Regions from separate parts of the Lentibacillus daqui genome, predicted to be linked through region 2. Evidence: predicted binding sites of a transcription regulator. Region 2 holds the regulator's gene; the other holds the start of a gene.
What was found. The regulator LexA, encoded in region 2, represses DNA repair genes until DNA is damaged. The targets are predictions, from matches to a motif close to CGAACATATGTTCG.
Positions count from the first base shown of each region.

Region 1: the regulator LexA is predicted to act here: its motif matches at 1,510-1,523, upstream of O2S85_RS11905 (RpnC/YadD family protein).

Region 1 covers NZ_CP114176.1:2,355,421-2,363,745, reverse strand. The annotation lists gene O2S85_RS11915 (3-hydroxybutyrate dehydrogenase) at 1-408, shown strand, start outside; gene O2S85_RS11910 (RpnC/YadD family protein) at 455-1,162, opposite strand; gene O2S85_RS11905 (RpnC/YadD family protein) at 1,104-1,457, opposite strand; gene O2S85_RS11900 (Rpn family recombination-promoting nuclease/putative transposase) at 1,803-2,639, shown strand; gene O2S85_RS11895 (hypothetical protein) at 2,777-3,043, shown strand; gene O2S85_RS11890 (hypothetical protein) at 3,069-3,386, opposite strand; gene O2S85_RS11885 (HAD family hydrolase) at 3,642-4,430, shown strand; gene O2S85_RS18815 (hypothetical protein) at 4,456-4,878, shown strand; gene O2S85_RS18810 (ornithine cyclodeaminase family protein) at 4,868-5,440, shown strand; gene O2S85_RS11875 (cupin domain-containing protein) at 5,784-6,356, opposite strand; gene O2S85_RS11870 (S8 family peptidase) at 6,501-7,805, opposite strand; gene O2S85_RS11865 (glycosyltransferase family 2 protein) at 8,193-8,325, shown strand, end outside.
Region 2 covers NZ_CP114176.1:1,943,078-1,951,402, reverse strand. The annotation lists partial or broken gene O2S85_RS09905 (IS1634 family transposase) at 204-416, shown strand; partial or broken gene O2S85_RS18910 (hypothetical protein) at 414-742, opposite strand; gene O2S85_RS09900 (DUF3231 family protein) at 742-1,725, opposite strand; gene O2S85_RS09895 (hypothetical protein) at 2,179-2,487, opposite strand; gene O2S85_RS09890 (hypothetical protein) at 2,956-3,291, shown strand; gene O2S85_RS09885 (hypothetical protein) at 3,390-3,527, shown strand; gene lexA (transcriptional repressor LexA) at 3,577-4,200, opposite strand; gene O2S85_RS09875 (YneB family resolvase-like protein) at 4,495-5,133, shown strand; gene O2S85_RS09870 (DUF896 domain-containing protein) at 5,222-5,455, shown strand; gene tkt (transketolase) at 5,632-7,635, shown strand; gene sirA (sporulation inhibitor of replication protein SirA) at 7,802-8,260, shown strand; gene O2S85_RS09855 (YneF family protein) at 8,305-8,325, shown strand, end outside.

The sequences.
Region 1 (8,325 bases), 410 kb from region 2:
TTTCCAATTATGAAAAAACAAGGATACGGACGAATTATAAATATGGCATCGATTAATGGTGTCATTGGTTTTGCTGGTAAAGCTGCCTATAACAGTGCCAAGCATGGTTTGATTGGGTTAACAAAAGTAGCTGCATTAGAGGGAGCGGAGGACGGCATAACTGTTAATGCCATATGTCCCGGCTATGTTGATACACCGCTTGTCAGAAACCAAATGGAAGATTTAGCAGCCAGCCGAAATGTTTCGGTTGAAAAGGTCTTGGAGGAAGTCCTTTATCCGTTAATTCCGCAAAAACGCCTGCTTGATGTACAGGAAATTGCCGACTACGCATTGTACCTGGCCAGTGATAAGGCAAAAGGGGTGACAGGCCAGGCAGTGTTGTTGGATGGCGGATATACGGCGCAATAGTTTTGGTAAACAAGCTGGATTTACTGCCAGCTTCGTTTACCATTAATTAGTCAAGTGATTTTTTTAACGATTCGATTTCTTCAAGGGATAGTTCGGTTAATTCCATGATTTTTTCATCGGAAAAGCCATCATGTATTAATTTTTTTGCGATGTCTTTTCGTTCCTTTTTAACGCCTTCTTCCATACCCTTTTCCATTCCTTTTTCAAGGCCAAGTCTCTCATATTCCTTAAAGATCGCTGCTAGTGTTGGTGAAGCTTCCATATTCCCGGCTTGCATATTCTCAATCTCCTCCTTTTCCACAAAATCAGTAATGTTATGTTCCAATTTTTGTTGAAGATCTTTGGGTATTTTAAGCAAATAATCGATGAAGTAAAATAAAGCATACAAATACAAACGTGGTTTTTCCTGTTCATTTGAAAATTGGTTTATAATTTGTGTCATTAGCTCCTGTTTAAAATTAAATTTTTCATTCGGGTCGTTCTTGTGTTCATTGGCATATTTGACAGCAATCACTGCAGCTGCAAGTGGATTGGTTGACTGTTCAAGTTCTTCTATACTGTGATCACGAAATTTGTAAGTATTGTAAGCGTAATGAAGCTTTGTACTGTAAAAAGAATAATAAAAATGATCACGGTATTGTGATTCCTGCTCCGATGTTAGAAGGGCAATAGCATATATCTCTTCGCCATGTTTGTCATAAATACGGTAAAAAATAACGAAACATACGCTTTGTGAATTGTTCACTTTCCTCATCTTGAACCTCAATATGGATTAGAATCCACTTATCTTTCCCATTTTTTAATGTTACTTGAACAAGTTGGTCGGTATAATTTCGCCCCTCTAAACTATCAATAATCATCCTATGAAATTCCTGCTTCAAAAAATCCGGCGCTTTGGTAAAGTCAATTTCCGGGTACAAATCAGGTGCAAAAAATTCCATGAATTCCTCGAACAATTGCTCAATCAACTTTTTCCATAGTCCATCATAATCTGGCGGGCTCTCATGATAAGATTCTTTTTCCTCGAGTACGATATCATTTGCCATCATTTTACCACATCCTTTTTGCATTGCCTAATGATGAAGTTAATCCTATTATATACGAACAAACGTTTCTCATCAATAGTTATTTAAATTTTTAAATTAGTCAGTTGCATAATGGCTCATTATTGGTATAATAGACCTAACCACACGACATATTCCTACATTACGCCACGAATAACCTCAATTGAGCAAGGGAAATCTAGTTAAATTTTACCATTATTGAAACAAAACAATTTGGGTGGGAGGAAGGGAAATGGGAGTTTACGTTTTTGTGGATATTTTACCCGTGATTGCCTAGGCTAGATGATCTAACAATGTCGGACATATAAACGAAAACGGGAGAGGATATGCATGGAAAGATTGAATCCATTGAATGACGTAGCGTTTAAAACAATATTCACCGATGAAGTGCTATTAAAGTCTCTTTTGAACGCCATATTGGATTTTGAAATTTCCAGTATAAGGCTTGCAGAAAATGAGGTGTTACCCGTAACAAAAGATGACAAACTGGGTATACTGGATATTAAAGCCTACACTGATTTGGGTGAAAAAATAAATATTGAGGTCCAGCTTGCAAATCAGTATAATATAAGTGAGAGGATTTTGTATTATTGGTCAAAATTATTTACTGCCGGATTTAAGAAAAGCAGGGATTATAAGGAGTTAACAAGGACAGTTTCCATAAGTCTTTTGGGATATAATGTTAATAATGAAGCTGATTTTCACTCTTGTTATCAACTATTAAACAGAAAGACAAAAAAACTTTTGACCAATAAATTGGAGATCCATTTCATTGAGACATTAAAATTCATGAAATTGATAGAAAACATAGACCTTAAAAATCCTCTGCACCGCTGGTTGATCTTTTTAAAAAGTGAAGACAAAATGCTTTTAGAGGAGGTAGCTGCATTGGATAAAAATATCGCTGAAGCAGAAGAAAAGCTATTTGCGCTTAACCTTGATAAAAACCTCAAAGAAGCATATGATGCCAGGGAAAGAGAAATAAATGACGAAATAACCCGTATGCGCGGAGCAAGAGATGAAGGGAAAGAAGAAGGAAAAAGAGAAGGAAAAAAAGAAGGAAAAAGAGAAGGGCAAAAAGAAATAGTAGAAGCAATGAGAAAACATGGTGTTACGGATGAAGATATTAAAAAAATGACCGGAATAGACCCTTCCGAATTAAGTTAAAATGACAAAAGGCTGCTCCAAGAGGTTAAAATCGTGAACATTTGGAGCAGCTTCTTATTTTATCACAATAGTAAATGCACCGCTGGTTGACTTTTTAAAAAAGTGAAGACAAAATGCTTTTAGAGGAGGTAGCTGCATTGGATAAAAATATCGCTGAAGCAGAAGAAAAGCTATTTGCACTTAACCTTGATAAAGACCTCAAAGAAGCATATGATGCCAGGGAAAGAGAAATAAATGACGAAATAACCCGTATGCGCGGAGCAAGAGATGAAGGGAAAGAAGAAGGAAAAAGAGAAGGAAAAAAAGAAGGGCAAAAAGAAATAGTAGAAGCAATGAGAAAACATGGTGTTACGGATGAAGATATTAAAAAAATGACCGGAATAGACCCTTCCGAATTAAGTTAAAATGACAACAGGCTGCTCCAAAAGGTCAAAAAATCGTGATCATGGGCAGCCTTTTAATAATCGGCGATCTCAACCTAATCGTGCTGTCAGCCGCATCAGTTCCCACTCGTTTTTGATTATTCACTACGATTATAATGTCACCGGATGCAATATCTGACATATACCTCTCAATCTGTTTATCTGTGACACCCAGGCTGCCTAGTTTTTCTTTCATATCTTTTGAAGGGTTGGAGTCGCCGGAGAAAAGATTCTTCATCTTGTTGGCAAAGGAAAGGTCATCATGATTTGTAGTATGGTTATTTACTACATGTGCATCAATTCGGTTCTTTAAATCATCTCTCATACTTTCATTAGCAAAAATGAAGATGTGATCGTTTTTAAAAACCTTTTAACCCGAGAACATTGGCAGTATTTACGGTATCTTCTTTGATGCGAAATGGTCCATAAATTTCATAGGCCATACTTTTCACCTCCTATGTGGATTTCTTTCATTTTATTACCGTGAAAGCCATTTCATGAATTGTTTTATAAAACAAAAAAGGAATTGGGGGAATCCATGGCGAATTATGTAATGATAGAGGTGAAAGGGGCGTTTTTTATGCTAAAGGCAATTTTATTTGATTTGGATGATACATTATTATGGGACGACAAAAGTGTCAATGAAGCATTCCGGGCGACATGTAAACTAGCGGAAGATAAATATCATATTGACCCCGGTCAGCTGGAAGAAAAAGTGAAAAGAAGTGCCCGCGCGTTGTTTGCTTCCTACGATACATATGATTTCGCGGAGGACATTGGTATCAGCCCATTTGAGGGACTTTGGGGGAACTTTTGCGATGAGGGAGAAACATTTCAAAAATTAAAGGCGATTGCACCGACATATCGGACGGCTGCATGGACAAGAGGGCTGCAGGATATAGGGATTGATGATGAGGAGCTGGGGGAATATCTCGGGGAAACATTTCCAAAGATGCGCAAAAAAATGCCATTTGTTTATGATGATACTTTTACAGTGCTTAATCAGCTGCAAGGAAAATTTCAATTATTAATGCTAACCAATGGTTCCCCGGACTTACAACATACGAAGCTTGATCTAACCCCAAAATTGGCTACGTATTTTGATCAGATTGTGGTGTCGGGGGATTTCGGGAAAGGGAAACCGGATCCAGGAATTTTTGATTATGCGTTGGAGCGTTTGGGTGTTGCAAACGATGAGGCGATCATGGTCGGAGATAACCTGATGACCGACATACTTGGAGCTTCCCGAGCAGGAGTTGATTCCATCTGGTTGAATCGTCGCGGACAAACACCAAGGGATGTAAACCCAACGTATGAAATAAAGGAATTAACGGAGATTTTGCCGATTGTAACCAAACTGCAGGAATGATAATTACGCCAAAAGGACGATTGGTATGCTTATTCTCAATGAGAAGGTTATTCAAGACAATTATGGTATGAAAGATACGATTGCCGATTTACAGCAAGGACTTATTTCCAAAAGCAAGGGATTAATTGAAAGCCCGCACCGCACTGTTATTGTTATACCGAAACACCAGGCTTCTTCTTTATATATGCCAAGCGCCGACCTAAATCAGGACGTTGCTTCCGTGAAAGTCGTCACCATTTTTCCTGAGAATCCGAAACAGGGAAAGCCAACGACTCAGGGAATACTGCTGCTGACAGATGCGGCAACCGGCGAACACTTATGTATGATGAATGCTTCCTATCTAACCCGATTGCGTACTGGAGCATTAAGTGCCATAGGAACCAAAAAGCTGGCGCGTACTGGTTCTAAAACATTGGGGGGTGATTGGAACCGGCGCCATGGCATTTGAACAGGTTCTGGGTGTATTGGAAGTACGCAAAATTAAAACGATCCATTTATTTAATCGAACCATGGAAAAGGCAGTACATTTTAGACAAAGGCTGCTTGATTTTGGTGTGGAAGCAGAAATTATGGTAGCAGATCAAGTGAATAAAGTGGTTGAAACCGCCGATATCGTTTGCTGCAGCACCAGGTCCAATGATCCCGTTTTCGATGGAAATGATTTGCAAGACGGTACACATATTAATGGCGTTGGCTCATACTTACCAACAATGCGTGAGGTTGATTTATTGACCATTAAAAAGTCAGGGAAAATTGTTGTGGATGATGTACAAAGTGCAAAGGAAGAGGCGGGGGAACTAATCTATGCCAATAAAAGTGGGGAATGGCGCTTTGAAGATCTTTATGGTGGACTTAGTCAATTAAGCATGGATGACACCATCGTGCGTGATTCGGACAAGGAAATAACCTTTTTTAAATCGGTCGGGGCAGCCTATTTTGACCTTGTTGTGGCAAAAGGTATTTATCAGAAAGCAAAACAGCTGGGGTTGGGTCATGATATTGAAGTTTGATTTGAAAAAAGGAGCGGGCAGGGATATCGAAAAAATACGTGTGTTTATAGAATGATTGATTTGGATGAAAGTTGATCGAGTCAGGCGCAAAGTCGATCGAGCACGGATGAAAGTTGATCGAGTCAGGCGCAAAGTCGATCGAGCACGGATAAAAGTTGATCGAGTCAGGCGCAAAGTCGATCGAGCACGGATGAAAGTTGATCGAGTCAGACGCAAAGTCGAACGAGCGCGTAGGAAAGTCGATCGAGTCAGGCGGTAAAGTCGATCGAACATGCGCAAAAATCAATCGAACTGTCCATGGCGACTCGATATTTTCGGTAGCCCTGCTAACCCTGGCCCCTAATTATCTGGTATAGTGAAAACCTGGGAAGCGGTTATTTTGCGAGCAGTCTTCGGATGGGCCAATGATGACAGTCCCGTTGATTGGTGCCAGGGTGTCTTTGACTTTGTTTTCATTGAGGCAGTAGGTATGGGCGAGAACTTCTGGTGGAGTTAAACGTAATATGTCAGATCCGAAGACAGTTTGCAGCATTGGTGTGTCGTGAATAGCGAGTAAGTGGGTTTCATCATCTGTTGCCTCCGCATAATGCCACCATCCTTGGGGAATGCTGGCAACTTTCCCAGGCATGAGATCGACTTCAATCAGTTTATTATTAAATGAGTTCATCAAGGAAATTTTCGCTGAACCTGTAATACAGTATGTGAGCTCGGATGCATTTGGATGATAATGTGGCTCGATCGTGTTGCCTTTTGTTAGGAAAATATCCAGTAAATATATATTCCCGATCGTATTTAATCGATTTGCACCCAGCGCATTAATATAATTTTTACTATCTTTTTCAAACAGTGGGTTATTGCTTAAATCATACGAATACTGAGCCGTTGAAGCTGTAAAATCCATATTGGAAACAGCCATTGTTATCGTCCTCCATTCAGGATCAACTTACATTCGTCTATATAAGATATGCATGGAATTTTTATGGGTGAGTGCCTGAAAAGCATCCTCCATTATAAAAAAATAACAAAGACCTCCCATAAGGAAGGCCTTTGTTAAAATATGCTATTGTACTTCACTAACTGCAAGTTGATGTTCGGCATATTCCTTAGCCATGGCGACAGCGCTTTTGGCGTCGATGTAGCCCCAAAGATCGTCGAGGGTTGCTGGAGCGGTTGTCTGCAGAATGCTTTTAACGTCATTTGGGCTAAGATCAGGATTCACCTCCAGCATCAAGGCCACAACGCCTGCGCAAATCGGGGTTGCCATGGACGTCCCAGATAATTCCAAATAATGCTCACCAACAATTTTTCCCGGCATTTGTTCGGCCAAAGTGGAATCAGGTGCCAGTAAGGAAATAATATTCGTTCCAGGTGAATAAATATCCGGTTTGACCAGCGAATCAATGGTCGGCCCACGGCTGGAATAGTCGGCAATGCTATCGTCTGATCGAGTTGGCGTATTTTGATCATCCGCGGAACCGACCGTAATGATAAATGGATCAATCGCCGGTGTAGAAATCGTTTGACGTGATGGACCATCATTTCCAGCGGCGGCACAAACAACAATGCCATGATGCCAGGCTTTTTCGGCTGCCTGTGCCAATGGATCATCACGGTATGATTCGAATGCCTCGGCACCAAGGGAAAGGGAGATGACACGAATATCATATTCTTTCTTATGATTGATGCACCAGGCAATTCCTTTCATAATGGTAGACAATCGGCCGCTACCATCCTGATCCAGCACCTTGACACCGATTAAGGAAGTTTCTGGCGCGGGTCCAATATATTCACCATTTGATTGATGCCCATTACCAGCGACATCTCCGGCACAATGTGTTCCATGTCCATTATCATCATAGGCTTCTGTTTGATCCTGGACAAAATCTTTGAAGGCCACAATTCGGTTATCAGGTGTTGTTAAGTCCTCATGAGGGAAAATGCCCGTGTCAATGACTGCGACTGTCACACCTTTGCCAGTCAGCCCGAGCTCTTCTTGTACATGTTTCGCGCCAATTCCCAGTGTAGCAACGTCCAGCAATGCAGTTACTTTCCGATCATAAAAAATACGGTCAACTGCCCCATGATCTTTCATTTTTTTGATCATCTTTGGTGTCAGTTGACCGCTTAACGTGTCATCCAGTCCAAGTTCGTTATCTATGATGTTGTTAGCTTCGGCATGACAGGTTTGCACAAAGTCGTGCTTGGAATCCAATTCCGATTGCCGATTCAAATAAACAATTACCGGAATACCTTCATCACCCGTTTCTTCCAGCTTTACCTTGGCTTTGTTGTGTAATTGTTCCACTAAACCAGGATCCAATTTGCGGCCACATGTCTCGAACCATTTCTTTTTCCTGTTATTCATTTTGTTTCCTCCTTATGATTTTAGAGTAAAAATCTGGTGCTGAAACAATTTGAACAAAATAGTGATCCCCTGCTAATCTACGTTTAAAAGAGAACAGGTATCATTATCCTTGTTGGTAGGGGGATTACTTATTGATTATAGCTTAGCAGGCCTGTACAGGTTATGCAATATGCCGAAATTACCAATTTTTTAGAAAACACATGTTACCTTTAAACTAAATAGGATTATAAAATAGTGAAAATATGGTATACAGATCTTTGTCACGTTAAGACAAATATCCTAATTAGATTATGAACATCGTGTTAAGCAGTACTATACAATAATATTGATTACCTAAAGTGTATACACATATAGTAGTGTAAACATGATGCGAAAGGGGGCACACCTGTGCAGGATATAACAGCCATTTTGATTCATTATACTGATCAATCGGCACTGGACAAAGCACTTGTCTCCTTAGATCAGTTAGCCACCAGATTAAAATCAATTCTCGTCTTTCAGGAGCATGGAACAATGTTAT
Region 2 (8,325 bases):
TGGCTTAAGGCGATCGTTTGTTTTATTTCAAAATAAAAATGCCCTTCACAGCGAAGGGCCATAAAGAAGAGGGAAATGTCCATCCCTTATTACCTGGATTCCCGTTATCACATAACGATGAATCGGGCAAAAACGCAAAAATGTCGGGCTTTGTTTCATACTCGTTATGTGTTACGATGCACATAACGGGGAGGCGATTAAAAATGGCTACCATAGTCTTTCAAACAGATAAACGATCTGGGATCACGTATGCGTATGAATCCATTTCCTACTGGGACAAAAATAAGCAACAATCCCGATCCAAGAGAACCTTGATCGGACGGGTGGACAGTAAAACCGGAAAAATCGTTCCGACAGACGGCAGAGGACGCAAAAAGAAAGAGGGGCATGCCGAGACAAAGAGAGGTCCTGTTCCCTACAGTAACAAAGTAAGTTGCAATAGCGAAGGGAAGAAAAAATACGGCTGTTGCCCATCCCCTGCGTCTTTATAGGCGTCCCCCATTGTAAAAAAAGTATAAACAAGGGTTAAAACATGAGCCATTGGTAATCGGCTTGTTGAATGGCTTCTTCAACCTGTCCATGAAAACTAAGTAAGATGATCTTATTAAAATTTGATTGAATACTGATTAAAAATTCTAAAAAAAATAAGCGGCAACCCTTTATATAATTTACCGTTAAGCAGTTGACCAAATCCAGGAAGGGCTATGCTCCAAACAACTTTTCCATAGGGCAAAAAGAGCATCAAAGATCCATTTTTGGTGGTTCCTCAAGCCATCCCTTAGACATCATGAAACCAACACCTTCTCGTGTGTATTCAAATACATCTTTTGCTTGTACCCCTGTTTTTGGTATCAAGTCATTACGCCATAACAAAGCACTACTAAAACCCAGACCTCCCAGACCTATACCAGCCAAAAGATAATTGCAAAACATCATGAGTCTTTCTGAAAATGGAGCTATGGTTGAATTGGTAACTGTTCCTCCGGGTGTAGCAGGGGGTTGAATATTATTTTGTAGAAAGATATCTCCATTTTCTTTTAAAATTTCTTTTGAAAGTTCCATGCCTTTTGTAAAATACTTTTGCACTTCCTTATCATTGGCACATTGAGCAAAACCTTGCAATAATTGCATTCCTGTAATATTGGATTCAATTGATCGATACAATACGCCGAATTCAACAGTATTTAATGGTCGCTTATAACCCAAAATGTTGGTGCCCTTCATGTATTGTTTATCAGTTATGAAATCAACTGACTTTGGCATGGCGACATAATTCGGACGCGGCAGTATCGACTTTTTAAGAAGATATTGTGTAAACAAATTATAATATGTCTCTGTTATTACGGTAACTTGATTATAAAAATTAATAATGTCTTCCCTATACGATATTGTTAAATGAAGTGCATACAACCCCGTACTAATTTCCTTTAGAACCCGGCTGAACATAATATCAAAGCCATTTTCCCATAACTTTGGTGCTTCTAGATTGACATCCTCTTTGGTGAAGCCTTCCGGACATGCTGCCCCTTCATTTTCAAACATGGCTTTCATTTCGGCAACCTTTGGATGAAGTTGTTCCCACAATCCTGACATTAGGTTTTTGGCTTCTTCATCATCGGCTTTCTCAATGAAATACTCCAACATTCGCAAAATCAGTGTCTTTTTTTGGTATGTCAACCATAGTGAACCCAGTTCAGCGGAACTCATTTTGGGTTGATTAGTCAATATATAAACCTCCAAAATACGTATTTTAAACGTATTTTCTCCCTCACATCGACATTTATGCACCAACGACAATAGGTTAAAGGAAAATTAAATATTATAAGCTACAAAAAGGGACGACTGATCTTGCCCCGAATCAGCCATCCCATCTAGGGGTTCCAATTGCAGTATATGTATCAGCGAGTATGTTTAATTCGAAATTATTGCTACGATGCATTGTTTGTTATTGTGCCCCAAAACATGCCTCATTCATGCCTCGAAGTTTTCGGAATCAAATGTTCTACTTTGATAAGATAGATGAACCGCCCCCCCTTAAATACAGGGTTAAAAAAGTCTAATACTGTAGATTCTGCACGATTGTTCATCCATGGGAGCGGAAACAGTATTTGTCCGACTATTAATGAAATGCGAAAATGACCGTTATATTTAACGGTCATTTTCGTGTATCCTGAAAAATTATTCGGTTATACGAGAGTCAATCTTACTAACAGATTTTTTTCTATTTTTAAATGTCACCCATGAAGTTTTTAATGAAGCATAGGTGCCCACGGCTGCCGCGCTATAAAAGCCACCCATAAAAAAGCCGGCCCATAAGTCATGTCTGTGACTATAAAAAATAGAAATGGAAAACCCGAGGATCGATGCAATCGTCGGGAAATACTGCCGAGGTATCGGAAATATTTTAAATAGCTGTGTGATAATAACGATCAGTGGCACAGCAATAACGCCATCCCAAAAATTTGTATGTATCACCGGAAATCCCATATTGTTGTCTCCTAACATGAATGATATGATCTTTTGCAGTTTGAGTTAAGTTTTTGTTTATTTGAAGAAAATATGTAATTAAAAGAGGATGTTCAAAAAGTCCGGTAAAAATGACATGCCCCTGCAAAAAGGGTATGCCGACGCCTGAGCGCAAGCCCGTTTTTAGTCGGCCTTCCTTTGAAGAAGCTCGTTGGCTTGCTTTTCCGCTCCTCATGTACCTTTTATGTACACTCCGGTGCTCGAAGCTACGCCGCCTAGAACTTCTCGGTCATTTTTATCCTCCTTTTTGAACATGCACTAAAATAATGATTAGTGGAAATAAAGAACGTCAAAAAATAGATTGTCTCATATATCATACATCCATTCATTACAAGCAGGGGATTCTGCAAACGTTCCAAAACGATGAATTACATGGTAGAATAAACATATCCGTTTTTTAAAACCGGTTGCTGGAATGGGGGATGCAAGGTGAGGCAAAAAATAGCTACAATAGCATTCATGTTGTTGATGTTTTTTGCAATAGGTCAATCGATGTACATGACATCACAAATAGATGTAAGCTCAATTGATGAGCCGGCAATTGGTGCAGCAACTACCGTATCAGATATCAACGCCGCTCATATAACGGAAACTCCTACACTCCCGGTTGTGCACGAATATAAAACGGATTTAATTTCTCATCCTTACAAAACGATTGTATATTATCCTGCACCTATCATCCGTTCATTCCATTTTCTCCCCCATGATATGGAATCGTATGGGTTTTTGGACGTAAAGAAGTATCAATCAAATTACCTCTCCTGATACGAAATCAAATCTTAACTTGGTGCTTTTAGCTTTCTGCCAGGATTAAGTTTTTATTGTTTATTCATGATATGTATCAAGTATGGAGGGTAATAATTATGAAAAAGAACAAACCATATTGGAAAGAATCGCTCGAATGTTATTTGTTTGTTACAATAACCATGATCCTGTTTGTTGCAGGTATTGTTGTAAGTGGTCAATTAACAGGAACGGATTGGATTGGTTTGTTAAAATAGTATTGTAGTAAGACCCCTTGATACATTGATAACGTATCAAGGGGTCTTTTTAATGAATGTTCCGATACAATCCAATTACTTTACCCAAAAGCGTTACATTTTGATAGATTAACGGTTCCATTGTTGCATTTTCCGGTTGCAGGCGGATATGGTCTTTTTCCTTGAAAAATCGTTTAACTGTTGCTTCATCCTCATCAGTCATGGCTACCACAATGTCACCGTTTTGGGCAGTGTTTTGTTGTTTGACGATGACTTTATCCCCATCCAATATACCGGCTTCAATCATACTTTCCCCTTCGATGACCAGCACATATAAACTCTCATCCGGTCCTGCGCTTGAACTTGGCAGTGGAATGAACTCTTCAATATTTTCGACTGCAGTAATCGGGATACCAGCTGTAACTTTACCAATAACCGGAGCATATCGCGCTTCATCTTTTGGAATATTGTTTTCTTCAAATGGATCTAAAATTTCAATGGCCCTTGGTTTGGTAGGGTCACGTCGAATATAACCTTTACTTTCAATTCTTGCCAAATGGCCGTGAACTGTTGAACTCGATGCAAGCCCAACAGCACCTGCTATTTCGCGGACAGATGGCGGATACCCTTTCTTGTTAACCTCATCTTTAATGAAATCCAGGATCATCTGTTGTCTTTTGGACAGCTTGGTCATGGAACTAACTCCTCTCGCATAGGATTTATTAATACTAGTTTATCATTGTAGTATAAATTTATCAAACATTCGTTCGAAAAAATGTTGACAAGATCGTATGTTCTGATATAAACTAATTATTAACTACAGCGAACAATAGTTCTTATTTGTTGAGAAGGAGCGGATTGATATGTTTGAAAAACTTACCAAGACCGATGTATTCTATTTAGTGACTTTTGCTTTCACATTAGGGTTTTTATATTTTTCCCTAATTATGAGTGCATAGGTTATAATAAAGGATGAAGGTGTTTTTAAGTGAGGGCGATTCTATACTGCCGGATTAGTACGAATAAGGAGACACAGGAAACATCATTAAACAGGCAAAAACAAGAGCTTTTACAACTTGCAAAAGCTTATGATTTTTCGGTTGTTCAAGTCATTGCAGAACAGGCAAGTGGATATGCAATTGATCGGGACGGTATATTTCAATTGCTTGACCTCTTTTCAGCCGACAAGGCAGATTGTTTACTCATTCAAGATGAAACGAGGTTGGGGAGAGGCAATACGAAAATCGCTTTATTTCACCAGTTAAGCAAACTCAACATTTCTATTTATACGGCGATTCATGGGGGACAGCTGGAACTGTCGGAATCAGATTCCATGGTTCTAAAGATTGTTGGTATTGTCGAGGAATACCAGCGCCAGATCCACAATAGCAAAATTAAACGTGGCATGAGAAAGGCAATCAGTGAAGGGTATGATCCGAGTAAAAATCTGACCAATCGAAATCAGGCACCAGGACGGGAACGAAAAACTTTTCCAATTGAAGAAGTAATACGGTTACGGCAAAAGAAGCTAACTTTTGAAGAAATCGCTCATACATTAAACGGGATGGGATATTCCGTCTCCAAAGCAACGGTACATAGAAGGTATAAGGAGCATCTCAACACTTGAAAGTACTTGCCAGGAAGGGTATGATGGGAAACCAAGGACATGTAGGTTTGTCCTTGGTTCTTACATGCTTTGGAGGAGGATCTCTTTTATGATATCAAAAGAAAAGCTGAATCGAATTAATGAATTGGCTCATAAAGCGAAAACAGCAGGATTAACTGATAAAGAGCAAAAAGAACGTCAAGCGCTAAGACAGGAATATTTGCAAAACGTCCGTAAATCGTTTAAAAACCAGTTAAAATCAATGACAGTTGTGGATCCTGCAGGTAATGACGTGACTCCGCAAAAATTACGTGATATGCAAGAGCGAGAAAAGAAGCACTAATTAACATGATAAAACGTGTTCAAAAAAGGACAAAGAGGATCGGGCACTTAGTCTGGGTCCTTTAATGCAAAGGTCACTTGGACTTTTTGAACATCCCCTTATACTTGTGAGAATATGAACTTCATTATAGAATAGGAAGAGATACAATTATTTGTAGAAACGGAAGGAGAGCACGCATGTCAAAAAATGTAGAACAATTATCCATTAATACAATACGTACATTAGCAATTGATGCCATTGAGAATGCTAATTCCGGCCATCCTGGTTTGCCAATGGGTGCAGCACCGATGGCATATACATTATGGACTGATTTTATGAATCATAACCCGAAACATTCAAAATGGTTTAACCGCGATCGTTTTGTTCTTTCAGCAGGACATGGTTCAATGCTGTTATATGGTTTATTACATTTATCCGGCTATGATGTATCCATCGATGATTTAAAAGGTTTTCGTCAGTGGGGCTCCAAAACACCGGGACATCCGGAAGTCCATCATACAGACGGTGTAGAAGCAACAACAGGCCCATTAGGACAAGGAATTGCCATGTCGGTTGGTATGGCAATGGCTGAAGCACATCTGGCAGCCACTTATAATAAAGATGATTTTGATATAATCGATCATTATACTTACGCATTAGTCAGTGATGGCGATCTGATGGAAGGCATTTCACATGAAGCAGCATCTTTAGCCGGACATCTTCGTTTAGGTAAATTAATTGCTCTATATGATTCGAATGATATTTCCCTGGACGGTGAACTAAACCGCTCCTTTTCCGATAATACCCAAGAGCGTTTTAAAGCGTATGGCTGGCATGTGATGACGGTAGAGGATGGTAATGATGTGAATGCGTTGCGGCAGGCAATTACCGAGGCGAAGGAAATTACCGATCAGCCAACGTTAATTGAGGTTAAAACTGTTATCGGGTATGGAGCACCGAATAAATCAAATTCCGCAGCTTCTCACGGCGCTCCACTCGGTTCCGATGAAGCAAAATTAACGAAAGAATTTTATCAGTGGGAGCATGACGCATTCCACGTTCCAGAAGAAGTGTACGCCGACTTTAATGAAAAAATCGTTAAAAAAGGTGAAAAAACAGAACAAGCTTGGAATGACCTATTTGCTAAATATAAAGAAGTATATCCTGAATTGGCTGATCAACTTGAGAAAGCGATGAAAGGTGAGTTGCCTGCAAATTGGGATAAAGATCTTCCAGTATATGAACCGGGAAAAGATAAATTGGCTACAAGGGCTTCTTCTGGAGAGGTGTTAAACGCGATTGCCAAATCCGTACCATATTTCTTTGGCGGAAGTGCTGATTTAGCCGGTTCCAATAAGACAACGATAAAAGAAGAAGCGGATTTTTCGCGTAATGATTATGCGGGACGCAATATTTGGTTTGGTGTTCGGGAACACGCAATGGCAGCAGCTTTGAACGGAATGGCATTACATGGCGGATTGAAAGTATTTGCCGGCACATTCTTTGTGTTTAGTGACTATTTACGTCCAGCTGTTCGTCTGGCATCGATTATGCATATGCCGGTAACATATGTATTCACTCATGATTCGATTGCAGTTGGGGAAGATGGTCCGACGCATGAACCGATCGAACAATTGGCTGCGATGCGAGCTATGCCAGGACTTTCTTTAATCCGGCCGGCAGATGGTAATGAAACACAAGCTGCATGGCGTCTGGCACTCGAATCACATGATCAGCCAACGGCTCTTGTGCTGACAAGACAGGGATTGCCAACCCTGGAAGGTACAAAAGAACGTGCGTATGAAGGTGTTAAGAAAGGTGCATATGTGATCAGTAAAGCAACCAAGGATACACCAGATGCGCTACTGCTTGCAACCGGTTCAGAAGTGCAATTGGCTGTCGAAGCAAAGGAGACGTTACAAGCAAAAGGCATTGACGTAAGTGTTGTCAGCATGCCTTCATGGGATCGTTTCGAACAACAAGATGATGCATATAAGAACGAAGTCATTCCAAAAGATGTAAAAGCTCGTATTGGCATCGAAATGGCCTCCGCATTTGGCTGGGATCGTTATGTCGGTGATCATGGAACAGTACTTGGCATTGACCGTTTTGGTGCCTCCGCAAAAGGGGAAACAGTCATTGAAGAATATGGGTTTACAGTTAACCGTGTTGTTGAGGAAGTCGAAAAACTAGTAAAATAAATAGCGAAAGTAAAAACAGGTAACCTGCTTTTGTGCCGGGGTACCTGTTTTTTTAATCTTTCCTCTACTTTTATGCCGCTCGACAAAACTAGTATTATTTTGCTTCACGGATTGACATTATTTTCATAGAGCGTGCGTATAATAGAATAAAAGAGGAGGGATTTCATTGGGACATTATTCGATCTATTGGATCAAGAAAGAATTTGCCTATCGATATTTCCATAACAGTGGCATATTATATCGTTTTTTTAAGGAGTATAAGAATCATGCAGAAGATGCGGATCTTCACAAACAATACCATTTTATAACCAATGCTTTTTCCACCGCCTCATTGGTAACCCACTTAAAACGTAACTTGCAACCACAGCAAACACTTATCGACCATGGTACGTATGTGGAAATAAGCGGTGAATCGTCACATATTGTTTTACATATGTACGAAAAACAGATAAACTTTCGGTGTGACACTTTACACGATGCGGAAGATTTATTGTTCCCGGCGCTTCGAACATTTTATCCGTTCTTGTTTACCATTCGCAACGACTGGGGTAATTATGGATGGGTAGACCCTGTTCCTACAGAAAGCGCGCATTTGCATGGACAAGTATTGTATTCTTCCTCTTGATTTACTATACTGTATGGGAGACAACTTGAAGGAGGAAAGCTTGCATGAGCACAATTTGGGTCGTG